2 regions of the Neobacillus sp. DFD-2R genome follow, and region 2 is predicted to be linked to the other one. Evidence: a T-box and tRNA genes for the amino acid it is inferred to sense, from the RefSeq annotation. Region 2 holds a T-box; the other holds one or more tRNA genes.

Region 1 (3,396 bases), 1.6 Mb from region 2:
ACAGGCTTATCTCCCCCAAGAGTCCACATCGACGGGGAGGTTTGGCACCTCGATGTCGGCTCATCGCATCCTGGGGCTGTAGTCGGTCCCAAGGGTTGGGCTGTTCGCCCATTAAAGCGGTACGCGAGCTGGGTTCAGAACGTCGTGAGACAGTTCGGTCCCTATCCGTCGTGGGCGCAGGAAATTTGAGAGGAGCTGTCCTTAGTACGAGAGGACCGGGATGGACGCACCGCTGGTGTACCAGTTGTCTTGCCAAAGGCATCGCTGGGTAGCTATGTGCGGACGGGATAAGTGCTGAAAGCATCTAAGCATGAAGCCCCCCTCAAGATGAGATTTCCCATAGCGTCAAGCTAGTAAGAACCCTGAAAGATGATCAGGTTGATAGGTCAGAGGTGGAAGCGCGGTGACGTGTGGAGCTGACTGATACTAATCGTTCGAGGACTTAACCAAGTCATATATATATGAACAAGGTGAACTCGTTTTTACCAAACTTCTTCTGCATTATCCAGTTTTGAGGGAATGAAACCTCAAAGAAAATAGCCTGGCAGCAATGGCGAGAAGGTCACACCCGTTCCCATACCGAACACGGAAGTTAAGCTTCTCAGCGCCGATGGTAGTTGGGACTTTGTCCCTGTGAGAGTAGGACGTTGCCAGGCTTATATTGTGGAGGATTAGCTCAGCTGGGAGAGCATCTGCCTTACAAGCAGAGGGTCGGCGGTTCGAGCCCGTCATCCTCCACCATATATGCCGGTTTAGCTCAATTGGTAGAGCAACTGACTTGTAATCAGTAGGTTGGGGGTTCAAGTCCTCTAGCCGGCACCATTTTTTTGAGCCATTAGCTCAGTTGGTAGAGCATCTGACTTTTAATCAGAGGGTCGAAGGTTCGAGTCCTTCATGGCTCACCAGAGTTTTTTGCGATAGCAAAATAACTTACCATAATGCGGGTGTGGCGGAATTGGCAGACGCACCAGACTTAGGATCTGGCGCCGCAAGGCGTGGGGGTTCGACTCCCTTCACCCGCACCAAAGTTTTTAGGGAAAGCAAAATAACTTACTATAATGCGGAAGTAGTTCAGTGGTAGAACACCACCTTGCCAAGGTGGGGGTCGCGGGTTCGAATCCCGTCTTCCGCTCCAAGCAGTGCCGGGGTGGCGGAACTGGCAGACGCACAGGACTTAAAATCCTGCGGTAGGTGACTACCGTACCGGTTCGATTCCGGTCCTCGGCACCAAAGTTTTTTGCGATAGCAAAATTACTCTCAAAATAATGCGCCCGTAGCTCAATTGGATAGAGCGTCTGACTACGGATCAGAAGGTTATGGGTTCGACTCCTTTCGGGCGCGCCATTATAAATCGGGAAGTAGCTCAGCTTGGTAGAGCACTTGGTTTGGGACCAAGGGGTCGCAGGTTCGAATCCTGTCTTCCCGACCATTCATTTTCAATAACATACGGGGCCTTAGCTCAGCTGGGAGAGCGCCTGCTTTGCACGCAGGAGGTCAGCGGTTCGATCCCGCTAGGCTCCACCAAAAAAAAACAAAAATAATATATTGACAAGGTTGATATACTTTGTTATTATATTAAAGTCGCACTTGCGACATGATATTGTTCTTTGAAAACTAAACAAACAAGACGTGTAAACAAACAATAAACATTAGCAGATCTTTCGTAAGAAAGTGAAGCTAAGCCAACGTAACAAATGAGCTAATCAACTTTCTTGGAGAGTTTGATCCTGGCTCAGGACGAACGCTGGCGGCGTGCCTAATACATGCAAGTCGAGCGAATCTTTAGGAGCTTGCTCCTGAAGGTTAGCGGCGGACGGGTGAGTAACACGTGGGCAACCTGCCTGTAAGACTGGGATAACTTCGGGAAACCGGAGCTAATACCGGATAATCCTTTTCCTCACATGAGGAAAAGCTGAAAGACGGTTTCGGCTGTCACTTACAGATGGGCCCGCGGCGCATTAGCTAGTTGGTGAGGTAACGGCTCACCAAGGCGACGATGCGTAGCCGACCTGAGAGGGTGATCGGCCACACTGGGACTGAGACACGGCCCAGACTCCTACGGGAGGCAGCAGTAGGGAATCTTCCGCAATGGACGAAAGTCTGACGGAGCAACGCCGCGTGAGCGATGAAGGCCTTCGGGTCGTAAAGCTCTGTTGTTAGGGAAGAACAAGTACCGGAGTAACTGCCGGTACCTTGACGGTACCTAACCAGAAAGCCACGGCTAACTACGTGCCAGCAGCCGCGGTAATACGTAGGTGGCAAGCGTTGTCCGGAATTATTGGGCGTAAAGCGCGCGCAGGCGGTCCTTTAAGTCTGATGTGAAAGCCCACGGCTCAACCGTGGAGGGTCATTGGAAACTGGGGGACTTGAGTGCAGAAGAGGAAAGTGGAATTCCACGTGTAGCGGTGAAATGCGTAGAGATGTGGAGGAACACCAGTGGCGAAGGCGACTTTCTGGTCTGTAACTGACGCTGAGGCGCGAAAGCGTGGGGAGCAAACAGGATTAGATACCCTGGTAGTCCACGCCGTAAACGATGAGTGCTAAGTGTTAGAGGGTTTCCGCCCTTTAGTGCTGCAGCTAACGCATTAAGCACTCCGCCTGGGGAGTACGGCCGCAAGGCTGAAACTCAAAGGAATTGACGGGGGCCCGCACAAGCGGTGGAGCATGTGGTTTAATTCGAAGCAACGCGAAGAACCTTACCAGGTCTTGACATCCTCTGACACCCCTAGAGATAGGGCTTTCCCCTTCGGGGGACAGAGTGACAGGTGGTGCATGGTTGTCGTCAGCTCGTGTCGTGAGATGTTGGGTTAAGTCCCGCAACGAGCGCAACCCTTGATCTTAGTTGCCAGCATTCAGTTGGGCACTCTAAGGTGACTGCCGGTGACAAACCGGAGGAAGGTGGGGATGACGTCAAATCATCATGCCCCTTATGACCTGGGCTACACACGTGCTACAATGGATGGTACAAAGGGCTGCAAAACCGCAAGGTCGAGCCAATCCCATAAAACCATTCTCAGTTCGGATTGTAGGCTGCAACTCGCCTACATGAAGCCGGAATCGCTAGTAATCGCGGATCAGCATGCCGCGGTGAATACGTTCCCGGGCCTTGTACACACCGCCCGTCACACCACGAGAGTTTGTAACACCCGAAGTCGGTGGGGTAACCGTAAGGAGCCAGCCGCCTAAGGTGGGACAGATGATTGGGGTGAAGTCGTAACAAGGTAGCCGTATCGGAAGGTGCGGCTGGATCACCTCCTTTCTAAGGATATATGCCGGACATATGAGCCGGACAAAACAGTTTGTTTGAAACACGTTCTTTGTTTGTTTAGTTTTGAGAGAGCAATTCTCTCGAAGCTTTTTTTATTCGTTCTTTGAAAACTGGATAATCGTAAAGAA
Region 2 (3,396 bases):
TTTATACATTTCGGCTTCAACACCGATAAAGGCATCAGCAATTACGCCATAAGCCTGTGCCCATGCATCAATAATTTCATCAGTTGCCGCTTCGCCTAATACATCTTTAATCGCTAGTAAAAGGTGTTTTCCAACAATCGGATAATGCTCGGGTTTGATGCCAAGGCTTCTATGTTTGTGGGCAATTTGGTTTACTACCGGAAGAATAGCTTCTAAATTATCAATATACATCGCTGCAGCGTATACCGTTCCCGCAAGCGCTTTTTGCTGTCTGCCTTGTTTTTGGTTTGCGTGATTAAAAACATTCAATAATTCAGGATGGTTTCCAAACATTAATTGGTAAAAACGTGTAGTAATGGTTTCCCCGTGTTTTTCTAATACCGGTACAGTTGATTTAATAATGTCAATAGTTTTCTGATTTAACAACATAAACACTCCCTATACATTTTCAACATCTACATAGTGATTATATAAAAAAACACACATGGAGTTTGTGATTCAAATCACACTTATTTTCATTTGCAAAAATCAGAATAATTAGTTAGTTTTATTTTTAAAATCCAGGGTATTTTCCAAAAAAGACCCTCCCAAATCGGAAGAGTCCCTTAAAGATGAAATTTTTAGTAAGCTTTTGCCCAATAAACCATCTGTTTTGCATCTTTTCCGCAGCAAACGCATTGGTTCGAAAACTGTTCTTGTTCGAATGGGATACACCTTGAAGATGCCCCGGTTTCTTCCTTAATTTTTTCTTCACAAGCTAAATCTCCGCACCACATGGCTTTAATAAAGCCGGACTTCGCTTCAAGAGTTTGTTTAAATTCATCAAATGTTTTGGCTACTGATGTTCTCTCTTCTCGATGGTTTAATGCTTTCGTATATAAATTTGCTTGAATTTCATCAAGTAATTCAACAAGCTTTGATTCCAGTTGATCCATTGGAACAATTACTTTTTCCAACGTATCCCTTCTTACCAATACGACTTGTTTGTTTTCAATATCCTTTGGCCCCACTTCAAGGCGAACCGGAATACCTTTCATTTCATATTCATTAAATTTCCAGCCAGGCTTTTTATCGCTTGCATCAATATCAACACGGGCTACATTCGAAAGTGATTTTTTCAGGTCATAGGCAAAATCGAGAACGCCTTCTTTATGCTGGGCAATTGGCACAATCATTACCTGGGTTGGTGCAGCATTTGGCGGAATGACAAGTCCGCGGTCATCACCGTGGACCATGATTAAAGCACCGATTATTCTCGTAGTGAAGCCCCATGATGTTTGGTGAACATATTGAAGCTTTCCTTCCTGGTCGGTATATTGAATTCCAAACGCTTCGGCAAAGCCGGTACCAAAGTGGTGGGAAGTTCCGGACTGTAACGCTTTTCCATCATGCATCAAGCTTTCAATTGTATAGGTTAATTTGGCGCCTGCAAATTTTTCCTTTTCTGTTTTTTGTCCTTTTACAACCGGAATGGCAAGAATCTCTTCACAAATAGCAGCATACACATTGAGCATTTTAATGGTCTCTTCAAGAGCGTCTTCATCAGTTGCGTGTGCGGTATGACCCTCCTGCCATAAAAACTCTAACGTTCTTAAAAATGGACGGGTTGTTTTTTCCCAACGAACTACATTTGCCCATTGATTATATAATTTTGGAAGATCCCTATATGAGTGAATAATATTTTTATAATGCTCGCAAAACAACACTTCTGATGTAGGACGGACCACTAATCTTTCTGTCAGTTCCTCGGAACCACCGTGTGTTACCCATGCCACTTCAGGTGCAAATCCCTCAATATGATCTTTTTCTTTTTGAAGCAAGCTTTCAGGAATAAATAACGGCATATATACATTTTCATGCCCGGTTTCTTTAATGCGGCGATCTAGTTCATTTTTTATGTTATCCCAAAGGGCATACCCGTAAGGTCGAATGATCATTGAACCGCGAACACTTGAATAATCGATTAAATCTGCTTTCGTTACTACATCTGTATACCACTGGGCGAAATCCACGTCCATAGCGGTGATATCTTTTACAAATTCCTTTGCCATTTTTGACACCTCATTATTTTTTTAAATATAAAAAGGCCTTAATCCCAAAAAGGGACCAAGGCCTGGCGGTACCACCCTAAATTTAAAAGCTTATGCTTTTACACTTACCATGATAACGGAATTAATCCGCTTGTATCTTCAAAAGATCCGATACAGAACTCAGAGGCAGGTTCAAATGACCGTCTTAAGAAACCTTCCACCAGCCGGTTTCCTCTCTTGGTAAGACCACTTCATTTTACTAATCCTCATCATCGTTTCAAATGTATTTTTTAAAATTATATATTTCTCGACAATAAAAGTCAATATTATGTAATGAAGGAATTTTTATCACCAAAAGTTTTACCCTCTTTATACTCTTTTGTAAATCAGTTAAAATCAATTAAACAATAAATTGAGGTGAAAGCTATGAAAAATGAGGAAAAGAATGATTTAGCTAAAGAGGAAGATGAAAAAAGAATGTTGCTTGAACTCATTAAAATGCAAAATGAAGCATTAAAAAGACTTTATAAAAATACGATTAATAAAGAAACAGAAGATTAAAATCTCCGCTTCTTTTTTTCTCCCATTCGGACGTTCCCAACGTCTTTTTTATTGTATCCTCTTTCTCGTCAATATTCATGAAACGTTCATAAAAACAACCCAAAATTTCCAATGGCATGCAATTTTTCCATTTATAATATCTATATATTGTTTAGTATTTTTGATCACATCCTGTTCCTAAAAACACGATTAAGGAGACATGAAATGAATTTTTTATCTATTATTACAATCGCTATTGTTGTTATTATGAGCGGCTATTCCATTTACCTTGTTAACCGTGAGAAAAATAAATTAGCCTGCATGTCAGGAATGATGATTGCTATGGCCGTTGCAATGATGGCAGGTCTTCTTTTAGGATATGTAATCGGGGTAACTTCCGGTGATATGTTCCTTTCCTGCGGACTCAGTATGATTATTGGTTTTATAATCGGATTCTTAGCAGGTCAGCCAATCGGCATTATGGCGATTCTGGACGGTGCCCTAGCCGGTTTAATGAGCAGCATTATGGGAGCGATGCTCGGCGTTATGCTCCAAATTGAAAATCCAGCCATCATGCTTGGAATTTTACTGGGATTATTTATCATTATTCTTGGTCTAGTTATTATGTTTATTAAAGTTGAAACAAGCGAAAAATTCAACCTTGATACACAGACCATTTCTCCATTTGCGATTTTATCGGCCGGTATCGTCCTCGTGACATTGTTTTTATTTTTGTACAGCAGCGATATTGTAAAAATACCTGGAAATACAACTTCTGCCCAGGCACAAGTAAATCAAAATACAAGTAATCCCAGTTCCACACAAA

The links. A T-box is a leader RNA that pairs with one kind of tRNA and senses whether it is charged. The one in region 2 lies ahead of proS (proline--tRNA ligase), so its partner is inferred to be a tRNA-Pro.
Region 1: it encodes a tRNA-Pro, which carries the amino acid that the T-box ahead of proS (proline--tRNA ligase) is inferred to sense. The anticodon was not compared.

Annotation. Positions count from the first base shown of each region.
Region 1 covers NZ_CM173228.1:5,368,431-5,371,826, reverse strand. The annotation lists rRNA gene AC3ANV_RS27045 (23S ribosomal RNA) at 1-450, shown strand, start outside; rRNA gene rrf (5S ribosomal RNA) at 541-656, shown strand; tRNA gene AC3ANV_RS27035 (tRNA-Val) at 666-741, shown strand; tRNA gene AC3ANV_RS27030 (tRNA-Thr) at 747-822, shown strand; tRNA gene AC3ANV_RS27025 (tRNA-Lys) at 830-905, shown strand; tRNA gene AC3ANV_RS27020 (tRNA-Leu) at 941-1,025, shown strand; tRNA gene AC3ANV_RS27015 (tRNA-Gly) at 1,061-1,135, shown strand; tRNA gene AC3ANV_RS27010 (tRNA-Leu) at 1,142-1,230, shown strand; tRNA gene AC3ANV_RS27005 (tRNA-Arg) at 1,268-1,344, shown strand; tRNA gene AC3ANV_RS27000 (tRNA-Pro) at 1,353-1,429, shown strand; tRNA gene AC3ANV_RS26995 (tRNA-Ala) at 1,449-1,524, shown strand; rRNA gene AC3ANV_RS26990 (16S ribosomal RNA) at 1,710-3,259, shown strand.
Region 2 covers NZ_CM173228.1:3,735,397-3,738,792, forward strand. The annotation lists gene hmpA (NO-inducible flavohemoprotein) at 1-426, opposite strand, end outside; gene proS (proline--tRNA ligase) at 621-2,051, opposite strand; T-box leader at 2,099-2,312, opposite strand; gene AC3ANV_RS18680 (hypothetical protein) at 2,457-2,591, shown strand; gene AC3ANV_RS18685 (cupredoxin domain-containing protein) at 2,796-3,396, shown strand, end outside.